2 regions of the Alcanivorax borkumensis SK2 genome follow, and region 2 is predicted to be linked to the other one. Evidence: predicted binding sites of a transcription regulator. Region 2 holds the regulator's gene; the other holds the start of a gene.
What was found. The regulator sigma-54, encoded in region 2, starts transcription at its own class of promoters, with help from an activator protein. The targets are predictions, from matches to a motif close to TGGCACNNNNNTTGCTNT.
Positions count from the first base shown of each region.

Region 1: the regulator sigma-54 is predicted to act here: its motif matches at 2,725-2,742, upstream of atzF (allophanate hydrolase).

Region 1 covers NC_008260.1:2,836,135-2,844,879, reverse strand. Annotated here, with positions in the region: gene ABO_RS12815 (GntR family transcriptional regulator) at 1-664, opposite strand, end outside; gene ABO_RS12810 (hypothetical protein) at 675-884, opposite strand; gene atzF (allophanate hydrolase) at 884-2,683, opposite strand; gene ABO_RS12800 (patatin-like phospholipase family protein) at 3,023-3,868, shown strand; gene ABO_RS12795 (hypothetical protein) at 3,989-4,318, opposite strand; gene ABO_RS12790 (aldo/keto reductase) at 4,336-5,133, opposite strand; gene ABO_RS12785 (FAD-dependent oxidoreductase) at 5,376-6,584, opposite strand; gene waaA (lipid IV(A) 3-deoxy-D-manno-octulosonic acid transferase) at 6,732-8,012, shown strand; gene ABO_RS12775 (TolC family outer membrane protein) at 8,203-8,745, opposite strand, start outside.
Region 2 covers NC_008260.1:606,128-614,872, reverse strand. Annotated here, with positions in the region: gene ABO_RS02890 (KpsF/GutQ family sugar-phosphate isomerase) at 1-62, shown strand, start outside; gene ABO_RS02885 (KdsC family phosphatase) at 63-566, shown strand; gene lptC (LPS export ABC transporter periplasmic protein LptC) at 563-1,120, shown strand; gene lptA (lipopolysaccharide transport periplasmic protein LptA) at 1,095-1,694, shown strand; gene lptB (LPS export ABC transporter ATP-binding protein) at 1,691-2,416, shown strand; gene ABO_RS02865 (RNA polymerase factor sigma-54) at 2,554-4,017, shown strand; gene hpf (ribosome hibernation-promoting factor, HPF/YfiA family) at 4,128-4,427, shown strand; gene ptsN (PTS IIA-like nitrogen regulatory protein PtsN) at 4,443-4,916, shown strand; gene rapZ (RNase adapter RapZ) at 5,023-5,871, shown strand; gene ABO_RS02845 (HPr family phosphocarrier protein) at 5,911-6,180, shown strand; gene ABO_RS02840 (nitrate/nitrite transporter) at 6,319-8,745, shown strand, end outside.

The DNA of each region.
Region 1 (8,745 bases), 890 kb from region 2:
GCAGCATGTGTACGGTGATTTTTCTGACTTCGTTACGTGATTCTTCAATGTGGGCACACAGCAGAATTTGTGCTTGCTCCACCTGGCGGTGCAGGATGGCTTCCAGCACTGCCTGGTGTTCGTTATAAGTGGCCTCCACTCGGGAGGGGCTGGTGAAATCCAGGCGCCGTATAATGCGTAGCCGCTCGGTGAGATCATGATGAATGCGTGCCATTTGATTGTTGCCGGTGCTTTCCACCAGTCGTTCGTGAAAATGTTCATCCATGCCGCTGACCACAGGGCCATCGGATAATCTTTGTGCCTTTTCTACACACCATTGGCTAACCAGATTATCCAGTTTGCTTAGTTCACCGCCGTGTTCGCATAGCTTGCGTACAGCGGCGCATTCGAGAACGGTGCGCACGTCGTATAATTCTTCGAAATATTTGAAGTCGAAGGGCTTGACCTGCCAACCGCTGCGATAGAGCACATCTACAAAGGTTTCCCGTTGTAATCGGAACAGGGCTTCTCGCACGGGGGTGCGTGATACACCCATCCGTTCGGCCACTTCGTTTTCACTGAAGCGGTCGCCGGGCATTAGCCGAAAATCAAACATGTCCTGCTTTAATTGCAGATAAATTTGTTCAGCCAGACGTTCGGTTTTTTTTCCCGCTCGCGTATTCATCTTTGATTCCTCAGGCCATCGCGGCGGTGTTGATGGCGATCACTGGATCGCGGGCGTTAATGATGGCTCCAGGCAGGCAATGCAGAACAATAACGTTGCCGCTGATGTGTGCATTGATCAGATGGCTGTGGCGGTCGCTGCTAGCGGCGTTCTGTGCCGTGAGACCGAATTCACAACGCTGTTTTGCAGCGGTTAGCGCCCCCCAGCGCCACGGCTTCATCAGTGTGTTTCCTGAGCGTTTGTCGCCACTTGCGCGATGTAGTTTCTCCAGCCGCCCAGTGCGGTAATGTCGGTGGCGTCCCCAATGGCCCAGGGTTCACAGATAAAGCCTTTCACCCAGCGACCGTCGGTGGTTTCCAGACTACCGATGCCCAGTGGGGCGGGGATTAAGCCGACAAAACTGCCGAAGTGCTTCATCGGCATTCGCCACAGCTCGATGGGAATGCAGTCACCCCCGTCTTTTTCGCTACGAATCAGCCCGGGTTTGGGCGGCACAGTGTTGGCCAGGGCGTAGAGCCGATAACAGGGCGCCGTGTGGGTGGCTTCGAGCAACACGCCGTCGCGTTCGGTGAGCTGGGTATTGAGGGGCATGCCGGAAAGGTGTGCGCCAACCACGGCGACAGTCATTACATCGTCCTCATCATCATTGGCCGCATGGGTCTGCGGCTTGGCCAGCCGCTGTCCGGTAGCGCCGGCCTGCCAGGGCTGGGCCTGCTGCCAGCGCCGGCCGAAGTCGGCCAGGGCGTGGTCCTGCCAAGCGGGGCCAATTAGGGTGACACCGCCGGGCAAGCCGTCTTCACGGAAGCCGCCGGGCAATGCCAGGGCGCACAGGTCCAAGAGGTTGACGAAATTGGTCCAGGTGCCTAGCTGGCTGTTCAGGGTGATGGGGTTGGCTTGCACGGCGGCGCGGGTGTAGATGCCGGGCGTAGTGGGGAGCAACAATGCATCAACCTGGGCCATTAGTGCTTCGGACTGCCGTTTCAATTCAGCCAGCTGGTACTGGGCCCGGAAACTGTCCGCTGCTGTCAGGGCGGCGGCGGGGGCGAGAATGTCACGAATTACTGGCAGCAAGGTGTAGGGGCTTTTTTGCAACAAGGGTTCGGTGACAATGAAACGTTCCGCCACCCAGGGGCCCTGATAGAGTAAAGCGGCGGCATCCTGCAACACCGTGGTGTCGATAGTGATCAGGTTGGCAATCTCTCTGAGCTGGTCCAGCTGTCGCTCCCACAGCTGTTGGGCTTGGCTATCCTCGAACCAGGGAAGGTCTTTGGGGATGCCGAGAGTCGGGCGTTCGGGGAGTCCGGTGGTTAGCAATCGGGGAGCTGCGCGGCTGTAAGGATCTGCGCTGTCGAACTGGCTGATGAGTCGAAAGATCTCTTGGGCATCGTCCACGTTCAGGGCAAAGATGCTGACGCAATCAAGGGTCCGGCAGGCAGGAACAACACCGTGGGTGCTAATGGCACCGCGGGTGGGCTTGAGGCCCACCGTGTTGGTGAACGCTGCAGGTACCCGGCCGGAACCGGCGGTATCGGTGCCCAGTGAAAAGGGTACCAGGCCCAGGCTCACGGCCGTGGCGGAACCTGAACTGGAGCCACCACTGAGGTAATCCGGGTTGAATGGATTGGGTACTTCGCCATAGGGGGAACGAGTGCCAACCAGACCGGTGGCAAACTGATCCAGATTGGTCTTGCCTACGACGATGGCGCCGGCGTCGCGCAGTAGTCGTACCACGGTGGCGTCTTCCGTCGGGGTGTAGGCGAATGCCGGGCAGGCTGCTGTTGTGGGCATGCCCACAACATCAATGTTGTCTTTCACGGCAAAGGGAATGCCATAGAGTGGCAGCGATGGATCCGTTAGCGCTTGCGCCTGGGCCGTCAAGGAAGCCTCATCCAGGAGATGGATCCACAGGGCGCGCTCACTATCCTGCAGAGTGGTGGCCAGTTGTTTCATGGCCTGTACCGGGGTGAGTTCACCGCTGCGGTAGGCCATCTGCCATTGTTGAAGAGTCCAGCCAATCATTCGTTAGCACACCTGGTTGTACACAAGTTGGTATTCTTATTTGTGCAAAGGGGGTGCCAGCCATGAAAAATATTTAACGCTTTGTTTTTACAGTAATTAATAAGGTTAATGTTGAGTGAAGAGAGCTATGTCCAGACACTGGGTGCGCTAATCTGATGCAGCTGCGCGGTATCGGTGCAGCCCCGCAGTGCCTTCCCTGACGGCGGCTGTGGGATGTATCAGCGATGACGATGAAAAGGACAGTAAGACTCTATTTCCCTTCTTTGGGAGGCCTTGGCATCGTTGTTGAACCGATTCAAGGACGTACAGCCCAGACCGGTTCGAGGTGGAGGGAAAAGAATGTCACAGCGTGCGTTGGTAGTGGAAGGCGGTGCCATGCGCGGTATTTTTGCTGCCGGGGTGTTGGATGCGTTTTTGGAAAAAAAACATCAGGATTTCGATTTCGCCGTGGGCGCGTCTGCCGGCTCGACCAATCTGATCGGCTATCTGGCAGGTAATCATGGCCGCAGCCGTCAAGTGATCACCGACCATGCCTGTCGACCGGACTTTATCAACTGGTCACGTTTTATGTCGGGTGGACATTTGTGTGATGTGCACTGGTTGTGGCACCAGTCTCGCATAGACGTGCCGTTGAATTTGGAGAGACATTGGCAGGGAAATACTTCTCTGTGGGTAGTGACTACCTCGATAGAAGACGGGGCGCCGCGTTATTTTCAGACCCAGCCGAGTAATTTAGATGAGGTAATCACCGCGTCCTGTTCTATTCCTTTTGCCTACCGAGACTTTCCCAAGGTGGCCGGCCACCCCATGACCGATGGCGGGCTAGCGGATTCCATTCCGGTGCGTTGGGCTTACGAACAGGGCGCGCGGGATATCACCGTGGTGTTGTCCCGCCCTCAGGGTTTCCGCAAACGCCCTAGTGCGTTGACGCCTTTATTAAAGCCTTGGGCTCGTGATATCCCCGCCTTTTATGAAGCCATGGCGAAACGTACAGATGTCTATAATAGAGCATTGGATTTTATTGACAGCCCGCCTGATGATTGTTGCCTCAATGTTATCGCCCCACCGATGCACTTCCCGGTGAATCGGTTGACCACCAATGTGGAAAAATTGCAGCAAGGATATCAGCAGGGGCATCGTGCGGGATTACAGTCGTTGGGGGTGGAGAAAGCAGTAGTGGGGTAATGTGCAAGCGCTTCACGCTGCAACAGGTTTTGCTTTCTACGTGGCGTAATCCTGCCAGGTCGAGCTAAAAGGTTTGGGCGTGGTGTTTTGTGAGCCAGGGCACTTCAAATAGTGTAGCGCCTAGCGCTCTTTCTCTTCGCAGTGCCAAACCCAGGCATCCAGCTCAATATGCTCAATACCGCGAAAATGATTCTCCATCATAAACTCGCGGCGGTCGCTGAGCATGGCGCGATTGCCGCCGGCTTTTTTGATGGCTCTGGTGAGCTTCTTGTTCACGTGGCGATCTATTCGCGCATCGCTGAACAACATGCCCCGCATTTTGCTGCCGGACGATACCGAAACCGCGCTTTTTTCTTCGCACTCCTGAGGGGCTTCGCGCAGTAGCCGTATTTTATCCGCCTGTGCTGCGAGGCAGGAGCCGAGTAGCAGAATCATCAGACAAAAACGCATGCTGTTTCCTGTTGTTATTATTGCGCTGCCATCTTGCAGGCCTGCCGGGCTTTGGCCACGTTTTCTTGTAAGTGGGCGGGGTTAATGGTGCCAGCAATGATACTGCTAACGCCGGCGATGCCAAGGATTTGGTCCAGACTTTCCTGTACCGGGTCATCAAGGGTGTCATTGAGGTGACCGCTGGCAAAGGCCTTCTTGATTAGGATGCCTTTTTGCCGGGCGGCGGCGTGCTCGATCACGGGGGCTTCGTCTTGCTGATGCAGGTTGTAGGTGACCATGGCCATGTCCGCGTGATTCAGGCTGGCGATGCCGCCAGCCACGGTTTTCGTGGACATGCCTGTGGCGCGGATCAGGCCGGCTTTTTTCAGGTCGTTGAGAGCGTCCAGAGTGCCCTTTTCGATGATTGCCAGGTCATTGCCGTCGGAGTGAATCAGCACGCAATCCAGATAGTCCGTGTTGAGCCGTTGCAGGCTACGTTCCACCGAGAAACGCACGTGTTCCGGTGAAAAATCAAAATGGCTGTCACCACTGTTGTTATCAAATTCTTCACCGACCTTGGTGACGATGACCCAGTCTTGGCGTTGGCTCATTAACTGACCGAGCCGCTGTTCACTGTGACCGTAGGCCGGCGCTGTGTCGATTAGGTTGATGCCCAAATCCTGTGCCTGAGCGAGTAGTTCTGTTACCGCACGATCATCGGGGATGGTGAAGCTGTTGGGGTACTTCACTCCCTTATCGCGGCCGATTTTCACTGTGCCCAAGCCCAGTGCACTGACGGTTAATCCTGTGTTGCCCAGTGGGCGCATGAAGGACATGATGCTTCCTTATTGGTGTCGCTGCAGGTCCGTTGCTAGCGGTGTGATGAGGAACGGTTGCAAGTTTTCGGTTCAGTAGCGACGCTGGACTTGTGTCCATTTAATGCTTGGGCGTCGCGCCCATGCCAGGTCAGTCTCGGGTTCGGGATGAAAAGATTATTCATCCTTCTCCTTTTTCCCTTTGCGCTTTAACGTTCAACTGACATTTGCGCAGCACCAACGACGCCTTGCTACAGTAATCATTAAAAACAGCGATGCCAGTACGGTACGCCCATGGGCGCCCGTTGAAGGGCTGGCGGTATCGTTAATGGCTCGCCGGGTTGAAGGCCCGTTTCTTCCACCAGCGCCATTACCCGGTCGCCTAGATCCGGCGCCAGGGTGAGTTTAGTGGGCCAGGCGATGATCAGGTTTTGATCCCGGCGGGCGTAGGCGTTATCCGGCTTGACCAGCGCATGTTGTTTGGGTTCGGCGCGGGTCACATCTAGGGTGGCGAATTGAGCGTTGCTAAAATCTAGCCAAGGGAAAAGGTGCGATAATTCTTCCCGACCGGCATGTAGTTGTTCTTCATCAGTACGCTCTACCCCCCGCTCTGCCAAGTCGCCGCCGAGGTACCACACCACCTTGCCGTCCGGACAATCGTGGGTGGTCACAGTGAGCACGGGTTTGTTGCTGGTGCCAACACAGTGGGCGTAAAGCCGATGGCCTTGGTCGTGTTTTACCAGCACCATTTTCAATGGCCGCAGCTGGCTGTGTTCCTGTTCCAAAAGGTGGGCGCGATGAGCGCCGTCAAGCAGAGCTGGGTTACCGTTGCCGGCGGCCAGCAGGGTCAGCCGTGGCTCAATGCGCTGGCCATTAATGGTGACGGCGCGCAGGCCGTCGTTATTCCATTCTAGAGTATCGCGCTGGGTATCGAACGCCAGTAGCCGGTCTCGGACCGGGGCGCTAAGGGTGTCGATCAATGATTCAGTGTCGATCACTAGGTCGTCGAGTTTATAGACGTTGCCTTTGAAAGCCTTATTGGCCAGCGCGCTGGGGAAATGGTCACGCTTGAGTTTTTCGATTCGGCCACGGAGCATCTTGCTAGCGAAAAAGTTAGTCATCCGTGAGGCCACTGATCCGCTGGACCACATGTGTTGAGTATCGCTGAGCACTTTCAGGTTGCGCAGGTCTACCGAGTCGGTGCCGGCCATGGCGGCACGCCAGCGATCCGGCATCTGGGCAATCGCTTCGGATTCGTTGGACAGGTTGCCGCTTAAGGCATACTTGAGGCCGCCGTGGATAATCCCCTGGCTCGCGAGGGTCTGGTCGCCACCAAGGCTGGCGGATTCCAGCAGTAGGCATTGGTAGCCGGCGGCGTGGAGCCGGTTTATTAGCCACAGGCCGGCAATGCCGCCACCAAAGACCACAATGTCTGGGTGGATTGTGTCGGGTTTTAGGGTCGAGTCACTCATGGCTCACCATCGTTGAACTGTGCGGCTATGCTAGCATAAGCAAGGCCGCTGGCACGCGCATCGGCGCTGACACAGACAAGATGGATCATGTGTTTTGGGCTGTGCGCGTTGCCCGTGTATTGCCTCTACATTGAGATAAGAGCCCCTATGCGAACTATTTATTCCGCCCTTTGGTATTTGCTGCTTCCCGCTCTTTTTCTGCGCTTGTGGCTGAGAGGTAGAAAAGCACCGGCTTATCGTTTGCGGTGGAAGGAGCGCATGGCGTGGGGGTACCGGTCCGGGATCTTGAAAAAAAGCCTTTGGGTGCATGCGGTGTCGGTGGGGGAAACATTGGCGGCGGCGCCGTTAATTGAGCGGTTGCTGGAAGACTACCCGGATGTGCCTTTACTGGTCACCACCACTACGCCCACTGGCTCAGAGCGGGTGCAGGCGTTGTTCGGGGGCCGGGTGACTCACGTTTATTGTCCTTGGGAATTGCCCACGGCGTTGAACCGTTTTATGCGCGCCTTTGATCCGCAACTGGTAATCGTGCTGGAAACCGAGCTGTGGCCGAATCTGTGTGCGGCGGTAAAGCGCCATGGCGCTAAACTGATGCTAATGAATGGGCGATTGTCGGAAAAAAGTTATCAGGGTTACGGCAAGTTGCCGCGGTTGATTCGCCCAATGATGGCACGCTTTGACGCGCTGGCAGTGCAGACACAAGTGGAAGCCGAGCGTTACATGGCGCTAGGGGCTTGGCCGGAACGGGTATATCCCATTGGCAGTGTGAAATTCGATATGACACTGGATGCAGCAGTGAAACAGGCTGCGGCGGCACTGCGCTCGTCGTTCGGTAACCGGCCGGTGTGGATCGCTGCCAGCACCCATCCCGGAGAGGACGCTCTGGTTTTGGCTGCCCATAAAGCATTGCGTGAACAGAGGCCCGAGGCGCTGTTAATCCTGGTGCCTCGACACCCGGAACGGTTTGCTGCAGTGGCCGATCAGATCCGTGAGGCAGGCTTGTCGGTGGCTCGGCGCAGCCAGCAGGAGTCGGCCGCCGGCGTGGATGTGTACTTGGCCGATACCATGGGTGAGCTGTTGATGTTGTTTGGCACCTGCGATGTGGCTTTTGTGGGCGGCTCTCTGGTGCCGGTAGGTGGGCATAATTTGTTGGAGCCGGCGGCTTGGCAGAAGCCGGTGCTCACCGGGCCGCATTTACATAATTTTACTGCTATTGGGCAGTTGCTTGATGATGCTGGCGGGCTCAGTGTGGTGGAGGATGCGCAATCGTTGGGGGCGACCTTGCTGGCCTTGCTGGATGACCCGGCACAATGCGCTCGGCAAGGCAAAGCTGCTGCCGGCGTGGTGGAAGCTAATCGAGGGGCGCTGGAAAAAGGGCTGCGGTTGGTTGCCATGGAGCTGAATACTGGACTTGGCCCTTCGGGTTAATGCGATCTGCTGTTTAGGTTGTGTACCTGCGCATGAATTTTTAGTGTGAAGGGCTGAACATCAACCGTCGGATTTTTCTCGCAAGTAAATATAAAAAAACCGCTGTCCGGTAACGGCTAGCGGTTTTTTTATATTTTACGATCCTGTTGACGGCAATCTCTGGCGCGGTGTTTGCCTCAGGTGGTTAGCGTCAATCGATGGACGAATTCTCCGGGACCATTTTTTCACTCTTACCGTCCAGATCCGGGTTGTAAAGGTCTAGGGGTTGTTCTGGTGCCAGCCAGTTATTCACCGCAGCGAGGTCTCCCTGCTGCAGGTCTCCGGTGGTGGATTTCAGGGTCAACGAGTTGATGATGTAGTCGTAGCGGGCATTGGCGTAATCACGTTCGGCGGCGAACAGGGCGCGCTGAGCATTGAGCACGTCGACCACATTACGGGTGCCCACTTCATAACCGGACTGGGTAGCATCCAGAGCAGAGCGAGTGGAGCGGATAGCCTGCTGGCGAGCCTTGATGCGCAGGGCGTCCGCTTCCACGGTGCGGTAAGCGCTACGGGTCTGTTGGACGATATCGCGTACGGCTTGATCGTATTGGTAATCTGCCGCATCTGCTCGCAGGTAGGCTTCTTTGCGGCGGCTGTTCAGGCCGCCCCCCTGGAACAGAGGCATGCTAACTTCAATGCCGATCTGTTTGGTTTCAGTATCGTAGAGTGAGCTGCTGCTGTAGAGTGAGCT
Region 2 (8,745 bases):
GTGATGGCAAACCGCTCGGCGCTTTCAACATGCAAGACCTACTGCGCGCGGGAGTAGTGTAAATGGCCATGCAACTGCCCCCTATAGATGTCCAGAACTTGCGCTTGATGGCGTTTGACGTGGATGGTGTGATGACCGATGGCCGTCTGCTGTTTGGCCCCAACGGCGAAGAGCTGAAAGTTTTCAATACCCTGGATGGCCACGGCCTGAAAAAGCTGGCGGCCAGCGGCGTCACCCTAGCTATCATTACCGGGCGCAACTCGCCCATGGTGGCCAAACGCGCAGCGGACCTGGGCATCAAGCATGTTATTCAAGGCCGCGAAGACAAGGGCGTCGCCTTGGAAGCTCTGGCTGACTCGCTGAACATGCGCGCCAGTGAAACCGGCTACGCTGGTGACGACGAACCTGACGTTAGTGCCTTGCTCTGGGCGCAACTGAGTTTTGCCCCAAACAACGCCCACGACTGCGCCAAAAATGCGGCAAATCACATCACTGTCCGTCGCGGTGGAGAGGGTGCGGTACGGGAAATCTGTGACGCCATTCTTGCCCTGCGGAGCCCGGCATGAAACGTCAGGGGCTATTAAGTGCCACCGGCATTCTGCTGCTGGGGCTGGTGATGCTGATGACCCTGCACGAGTGGGACAGCGCTCTGCCTGGCCAAGACAATGCGGTGGCTATGGCACCGGCAATCATTGCTGACCAGGTTAGCGCGCGAGCCTTCAGCGAAAAAGATGGTAGCCTGCAGTACCACTTAACTGCGGACAGTTTAGTGCAGTTCGACCACAATCCGCTCACCAAGATGCAAGCCCCAGTACTGATCATGGCCAACGACAAAGGCAGCTGGACCATCACTAGCGAGCAAGGCATCGTGCAAGAAGACGGCGACCTGATCTCTTTTCTTGGCAAGGTCAATGTGAATAATCCGATCCAGAAAATGACCGTGAATACAGAAGAACTGCATTTCAACAGCGACACTAACATCGCCACCACCCCCGGCGACGTAGAAATGCGGTTTGACTCCGGCCAGACCCGTGCTGGCGCCCTGGAAGCAGATCTCAACAAGGGCGTTCTGGAACTAAAACAAGGAGTAAAGAGTGAATTTGAAGCACCGGCTTCATAGCACCTGCAATCTCGCCGTACTGGCATTGCTTATAGCTTTCCCCTTGGGCGTTCAGGCCGCCCCCATGGAAGGCACGATCCAGGTCACGGCAGACAACGGTCGTTTCGAGCAGAGTGCCGGCAGCGGCGTGTACAGCGGCAACGTGGAACTGATTCAAGGCAAGCGCAAACTGTTTGCCGATGAAATGCGCATGTTCACCCAAAATAGCGAGCTGGTTCGGGTGGAAGCTACCGGCACCCCGGTGCGCATGGAAGAGGGTGAAGGCCTTAACGCCCACGCTGAAAATCTGGTTTACAATATTAAAGCTCGCACCTTGGTCCTGACCGGCGATGCCTACATCGAACACCAGGGCAACACTTTCGAGGGCGCCAAGGTAGAATACAGCCTAGACTCCAAGCGAGTGGACGCCAGCAGTGAAGGTGACCAACGGGTGCGGCTGGTAATCCCCGCCGAAAACCAGACAACCAATGCCCCTGTCGACGCGAATATTGAAGCGAATAACAGCAACCCAAACGACACCCAAAGTGAAGGCAGCGACAGCGCATCACCTAAGGCGGAGCCCAACACACCATGAGCCATTTACGCGCCCATCACCTAGCAAAAAGCTACAAGGGTCGCCGGGTTATCGAAGACGTTTCCCTGGATGTAGAAGCCGGCCAAATTGTCGGGCTACTGGGGCCCAATGGGGCCGGCAAAACCACCTGCTTCTACATGATTGTTGGGCTAGTGGAGGCCGATGCCGGTCGCATTGAAATCAACGACACGGACATTACCCACCTGCCTATGCACGGTCGCGCCCAGCGGGGGATTGGCTACCTGCCTCAAGAAGCCAGTATCTTTCGCCGTCTAACGGTGGAAGAGAACATCATGGCCATCCTAGAAACCCGCAAGGAGCTTAGCAAAGCAGAACGCCACGAGCGCATGGAAGGCCTGCTCAAGGAATTCCACATCGGGCACATCCGCGATTCGCTGGGGATGAGCCTGTCCGGCGGCGAGCGCCGCCGCGCGGAAATCGCCCGAGGCTTGGCCACAGACCCTGACTTCATTCTGCTGGACGAACCTTTTGCTGGCGTTGACCCCATCTCGGTTAACGACATCAAAGGCATCATTCGCCACCTCAAAGAACGCGGCATCGGCGTCTTAATCACCGACCACAATGTACGCGAGACCCTGGATATCTGTGACACCGCTTATATCGTCAGCGCTGGCCACATCATCGCCTCCGGTGACGCGGATATTATCCTTGCCAACCAACAAGTGCGAGACGTCTATCTGGGCGCCGATTTCAGACTATAAGGTCCGCCGCAAATCCTCTCTTCTATTGTGACTTGCGGTCATCCCTAGCACACAGTTTCACCTGGCACAAATATTGCTTAGCGTGTAGATAGACTGCTATCCTGGGTTTTTTGGGGACTAGCAGAATACTGAGCAGTATGAAGCCCACACTACAATTACAAATTGGCCAGCAGCTCACCATGACACCGCAGCTGCAGCAGGCCATTCGCCTCTTGCAGCTATCCACTTTAGACCTGCGCCAGGAAATCCAGCAAGCAGTAGAGAGCAACCCCCTGCTGGAATTGGCAGACGATTTCGGTGACGATGCCCTCCCCGAGCATGACGAAGAACGTCAGGATGAAGAGCTCGACACCGACCGTGATAACGCCCTAGAAGAACTGATACAAGACGAGCCCGAGGTGGAAACCGAATGGGATGACGTCTATTCCGGCCAGAGCACCAGCAACAGCGCCGCACTCCCCGACGATGCCGACGAATGGCAGCAACGACACGCCGTTTCCGGCAACTTACAGGACCACTTGCTCTGGCAGCTAAACCTCACCCCCATGAGCGATGTAGACCGGATAATCGCCATAACGATTATCGAGTCCCTGGACGACCGTGGTTACATCACTGCCCCCCTAAGCGATATCGTCGACATGGTGAATGCCCAGCCAGACCTACTCACCGAAGGAGACGAACTGGAGCACGATGAAGTGCTTGCCGTGCAGCACCGGTTGCAACAGTTCGACCCGGTGGGCGTCGCCAGCGTCAACCTAGCTGACTGCCTCGGCGTCCAGCTGCGCCAACTGCCAGCGGACACCCCATTGCGCGACGAAGCCTCTGCCCTACTGGAACATCTGAACCTACTAGAAAAGCACGATTACACCGCACTGCGCCGCACCCTTCAACTCTCTGAAGAGGTCCTTCTAGAGGCTTTATCCCTACTGCGCACCCTGGACCCAGCCCCCGGTGAGCAAATTGGCGAACCTCAAGTGGACTACGCCGTTCCTGACGTGATCGTCCGCCAACATCAAGGTCGCTGGCAGGTGAGCCTAAACGACGACGTCCTTCCGCGGGTCAACCTGCAACAGCAATACGCGAGCATTGCCCGTACCACCAGCGGTGAAGACGGGCAATATTTGCGCAATTGCGTTCAAGAAGCGAAATGGTTCATCAAGAGCCTGCAAAGCCGCCACGACACTTTGCTCAAGGTGGCCACCCGCATCGTGGACGTGCAACAAGGGTTCTTCGATTATGGCGATGAAGCCATGAAACCCCTGGTTTTGGCGGATATTGCCGATGCTGTTGAAATGCATGAGTCAACCATCAGCCGGGTCACCAATCAGAAATACATGATGACACCACGCGGCGTCTTTGAGCTGAAATATTTCTTTTCCAGTCATGTGGGAACCGACGGCGGCGGTGAGTGTTCCTCCACTGCTATTCGTGCCATTATTAAGAAACTGGTCGCTGCAGAGAATCCCCGCAAGCCACTCAGTGATAACAAGCTGGCGAGCTTGCTCAATGAGCAGGGAATCAATGTAGCGCGCCGGACCGTCGCCAAATACAGAGAAGCGATGAGAATACCGTCTTCTAGCGCCCGTAAACGTTTAGTGTAGAGCGCCAGAACGGACCCAGGAACGCGGGGAAAACCTTGCGAGGCCAGCCTGAAAGGCTGAATAAACAAGGTCTTTATCCCGGGTTTCTCAAACAGGTAAAGGAGCCAGCCATGCAAATTAATATCAGCGGTCATCACCTGGAAATTACCGATGCCTTGCGCACTTATGTGGGAGATAAATTTTCCCGCCTTGAGCGCCATTTCGACCAAATTACCAGCATCCAGGTGATTCTTTCCCCGGAACCCAAAAGCCACAAAGCCGAGTCCACAATTCATATTTCCGGGGCCGATGTCTTTGCCACCGCTGAGGCAGATGACATGTATGCTGCGATCGATAAACTGACGGACAAATTGGATCGTCAGATTCTTAAACACAAAGAAAAAGCCGTCAGCCACAAGCACGGTCACTAACCCAAAGCGACAATTATGCGAGTTCGCGAACTACTGACTCTGGCCCGCACCCATCACGGCGTGCAGGCCAGCAGCAAGAAACAACTGCTTGACCAGGTTGCACAGCTGGCAGCTGCCAGCTGTGGCAGCCTTAATGAGCAGGAAGTCTTCGACGCTCTGGTCGCCCGGGAAAAACTGGGCTCCACGGGCATTGGCGAAGGCATTGCCATTCCTCATTGTCGACTAGGACATTGCCAACAGGCTGTAGGCCTGTTGTTAAAACTAGAAACCCCCATTGATTTCGACGCCGTTGACGGTCAGCCTGTGGATTTGGTGTTTGTATTACTCGTCCCCCAGGACAACCCGGAACAACATCTCAAAACCCTCAGCCATCTGGCCTCCCTGTTCAACGACGAGACTTACCGTACAGAACTGCGACGCAGCATTGACAACCAGCAGCTCTACCAGGCGGCGATAGAATCTGAGGCAGAGTTACGATTGGCATCATGAAGCAACACAGCAGGCTCTCGCGCATTATGCCGCGCATCCAAAACACGTCCTCACCTATCGGTCTTGCGTTCCAATATACTGCGAGCCACCCGCGAGCGGTGCAACCATGAAACTCACCATTATCAGTGGGCGCTCCGGTTCAGGGAAAACCACCGCGCTGCAGGCACTGGAAGATCAAGGCTTTTACTGCGTCGACAACTTGCCAGTCGGCATGCTACCCACCCTGGCAAAACAACTCAGTGAAGGCGACCCCCCAATTGAGCGGGTCGCCGTTGGTATTGATGCTCGCAACCTCCCCGCCCAGTTACTGGCCTTCGACAACATTCTTCACGCACTTAATGAACAGCAGGTTCGCAGCGAAATCATCTACTTAGATGCGGATGATCACACTCTTCTTACTCGCTTCAGCGCTACCCGTCGCCGCCACCCACTGGGCACCGATCAACGCTCTCTGGCCGACGCCATCGGCCATGAACGTGAGCTACTGGCCAACATCCGCCAACGTGCCGACCTAGTCATCGACAGCAGCAACCATGACGTCCACACCCTGCGCAATCTCATGCGTGAACGGGTAGCTCGCCGTGAAGCCACACTGTCATTGCAACTGGAATCCTTTGGCTTCAAGAATGGCCTGCCCACCGATGCCGACCTTGTGTTCGATGTGCGAGTGCTGCCCAATCCTCACTGGCATGCAGACCTGCGTCCTTTCACCGGCAAGGATGACTGCATTATCGAGTTTCTTAGCCAGCACCAGGCCAGTCACGACATGCTCAAAGATATTGGCGATTTCGTTGTGCGCTGGCTACCGGCCTTTGCCAACAGCGACCGCAGCTATGTCACCGTGGCGATCGGTTGCACCGGCGGCCGCCATCGCTCCGTCTTCATCACCGAACAGCTGGCAAAAAATCTGCGCGCAGAAGGCATTGTCCTTCAGGTCCGCCATAGGGAACTCTAACCCAGCAAGCAGCCACCTCCTCCGACCACAAGATGACCGATGATTGAAAAACAACTCGATGTAATCAACAAACTCGGCCTGCATGCCCGCGCTGCCGCCAAAGTAGTCAGCGTGGCATCACGCTACAACAGCAGCATCCTAGTACTGCACAAAACGCAGACCATCGACGCGAAAAGCATCATGGGCTTGCTCATGCTCGGGGCGGCCAAGGGAAGCCGCATCACCTTTCGAGTGGAGGGCGATGATGAACAACAGGCTATGGACGAACTGAAAGACTTGTTCTCTCGCCGTTTTGACGAAGGAGAATAGACGCAGATCAAGGTTTTGTATCGTATACAGGGTTTATATCGATCACTTATTGCGCTCCCGCCTTTGCAGCTGTAACTATCCTAAACAGGCTTGTTAACAAGCCGCCCCCGTCATACAACCATGAGGCAGGGAGGTCCTATGGTTGCAGAAGGAATGGCACGTGCGGAGCAACGCCGCGCGCTAGTCTTCTCGACCTTTGCGTTCACCCTCTGTTTTGCAGTATGGACAATGCTGTCCATACTCGGGTTACAGATTAAGGATGAACTGAACCTCACCGATACCCAGCTGGGCCTGCTCATGGCAACCCCAGTGCTTACCGGCTCCATCAGCCGATTATTTCTTGGTTACCTAACCGATCGTTTTGGCGGCCGCAAGGTGTTCAGTCTGCTGATGCTGCTCACTGGCGTCTTTGTCTTCCTGCTGTCTCTGGCCAACACCTACTGGTTACTACTGCTCGGTGCGCTGGGCGTTGGCCTAGCCGGTGGCTCCTTTATTGTTGGGGTGGCTTACACTTCCGCCTGGTATCCCCCCGAGAAACAAGGTACCGCGCTGGGCATCTTCGGGGCCGGCAATGTGGGCTCGGCAATCACTAGCCTGTGCGCGCCCTCCCTGCTACTGGCCTTGGGCTGGACCGGTACCGCCCAGCTTTACGCGGTAGTTATCGCCGCCAGCGGGATATTTTTTCTGCTGTTCGCCCGCACTGACCCCCTAAGCCAGCAGCGTGCTGCCAACCCGGTCTCTCTTAAAGAGCAATTTGCTCCGCTTGGCGAACTACGAGTATGGCGCTTTTCCCTCTATTACTTCTTTGTGTTTGGTGGTTTCGTCGCTCTAGCGCTGTGGCTGCCTCACTATCTGGTGGAAGTCTACGGCTTGAGCATTACTGTCGCAGGTGTTGTGGCCGCCCTGTACACCATTCCCGCCTCACTATTCCGGATTCTCGGAGGCTGGCTGTCCGACCGCTACGGGGCCCGAAAAGTGATGTACTGGACCCTAGTCGTGTCAGTGCTGTGCTGCTTCCTGCTCAGCTACCCACCCACCGACTACGTCATTGATGGCGTCAACGGAAAATTACGCTTCTCCATGGCCATGGGACTGATCGGCTTTATTCCCCTAACTATGGTATTGGGCTTTTTCATGTCCCTGGGTAAAGCGGCAGTGTTCAAACACATCCCGGCCTACTACCCCAACAATGTGGGTACCGTGGGCGGCCTGGTGGGCATGGTCGGCGGGCTCGGCGGCTTCCTGCTGCCCCTCACCTTCGGCATGCTCAACGATGTCATTGGCATCTGGCAAAGCAGCTTCATGCTGCTGTTCCTAGTCTCGGCCTTTGCGCTACTGTGGATGCATTACTCCATTCTGCGCGCCAACAGAATAGAACTGGGCGAAGATATACAAAGCCGCGACCTGCCCGAGCTCTCTACCCCAAAAGCATTCGTACTGGATGACTGGCGTCCGGAAGAACCCGCCTTCTGGGAAGAACAAGGCAAGCGTATTGCTCAGCGCAACCTATGGATATCCATTCCTTGCCTGATACTGGCATTTTCAGTGTGGATGGTGTGGTCTGTGGTCGTTGCCAAATTACCCAGCGTGGGCTTTGACTACAGCCCCAACCAACTGTTCTGGCTCGCTGCTCTGCCCGGGTTATCCGGGGCGACTCTGCGAATCTTCTACAGCTTTATGGTGCCAATATTTGGCGGGCGGCGCTGGACCGCTCTTTCCACCGCGTCACTACTGCTGCCGGCATTGTGGATTGGTGTGGCAGTGCAAAACCCAAACACCTCTTACCTGGTCATGCTGATCCTGGCTCTGCTATGCGGTTTTGGTGGCGGCAACTTTGCTTCCAGCATGGCCAACATTTCTTTCTTCTATCCCAAGCATGAGAAAGGCAAGGCCATGGGCCTTAATGCTGGGCTAGGAAACTTGGGGGTCAGCCTGATGCAATTTGTGGTGCCCCTGATCATCACCACCGGGGTATTCAGCTTCGTGGCAGGTGGCCCACAAATTACCGCTAGCAACGACGCCATATGGTTGCAGAACGCCGCCTTTGTCTGGGTCCCCTTCATTGTCTTGGCAACCATTGCCGCCTGGTTTGGAATGAACGATATCGCCAGTGCGCAATCTTCGTTTAAAGACCAAGCCACCATTTTCCAGCGTAAGCACAATTGGCTAATGTGCGTGCTCTACACCGGAACGTTTGGCAGTTTTATCGGCTTTTCCGCCGGCTTCCCGTTACTCAGCGCCAACCTGTTCCCAGAAGTCGATGCTCTCAAGTATGCCTTTCTTGGCCCACTGGTTGGCGCCCTTAGCCGCGCGTTTTCAGGCGGCGTTGCCGACCGCTTTGGCGGCGGCAAGGTCACATTATGGGTCTTTATCGGCATGATCGTTGGCGTGAGCGGGACGCTGTTTTTCCTGCAAAAAGAAAGTTTTCAGGGTTTCTTTTTCATGTTCCTGTGGCTGTTCTTCGTTTCCGGGGTAGGCAACTCCAGCACGTTCCAAATGATCCCCACCATTTTCTCCACCTCGATCCCGCGCATCATGCCTTCGCTACCGCAAGACCAGCAGCGT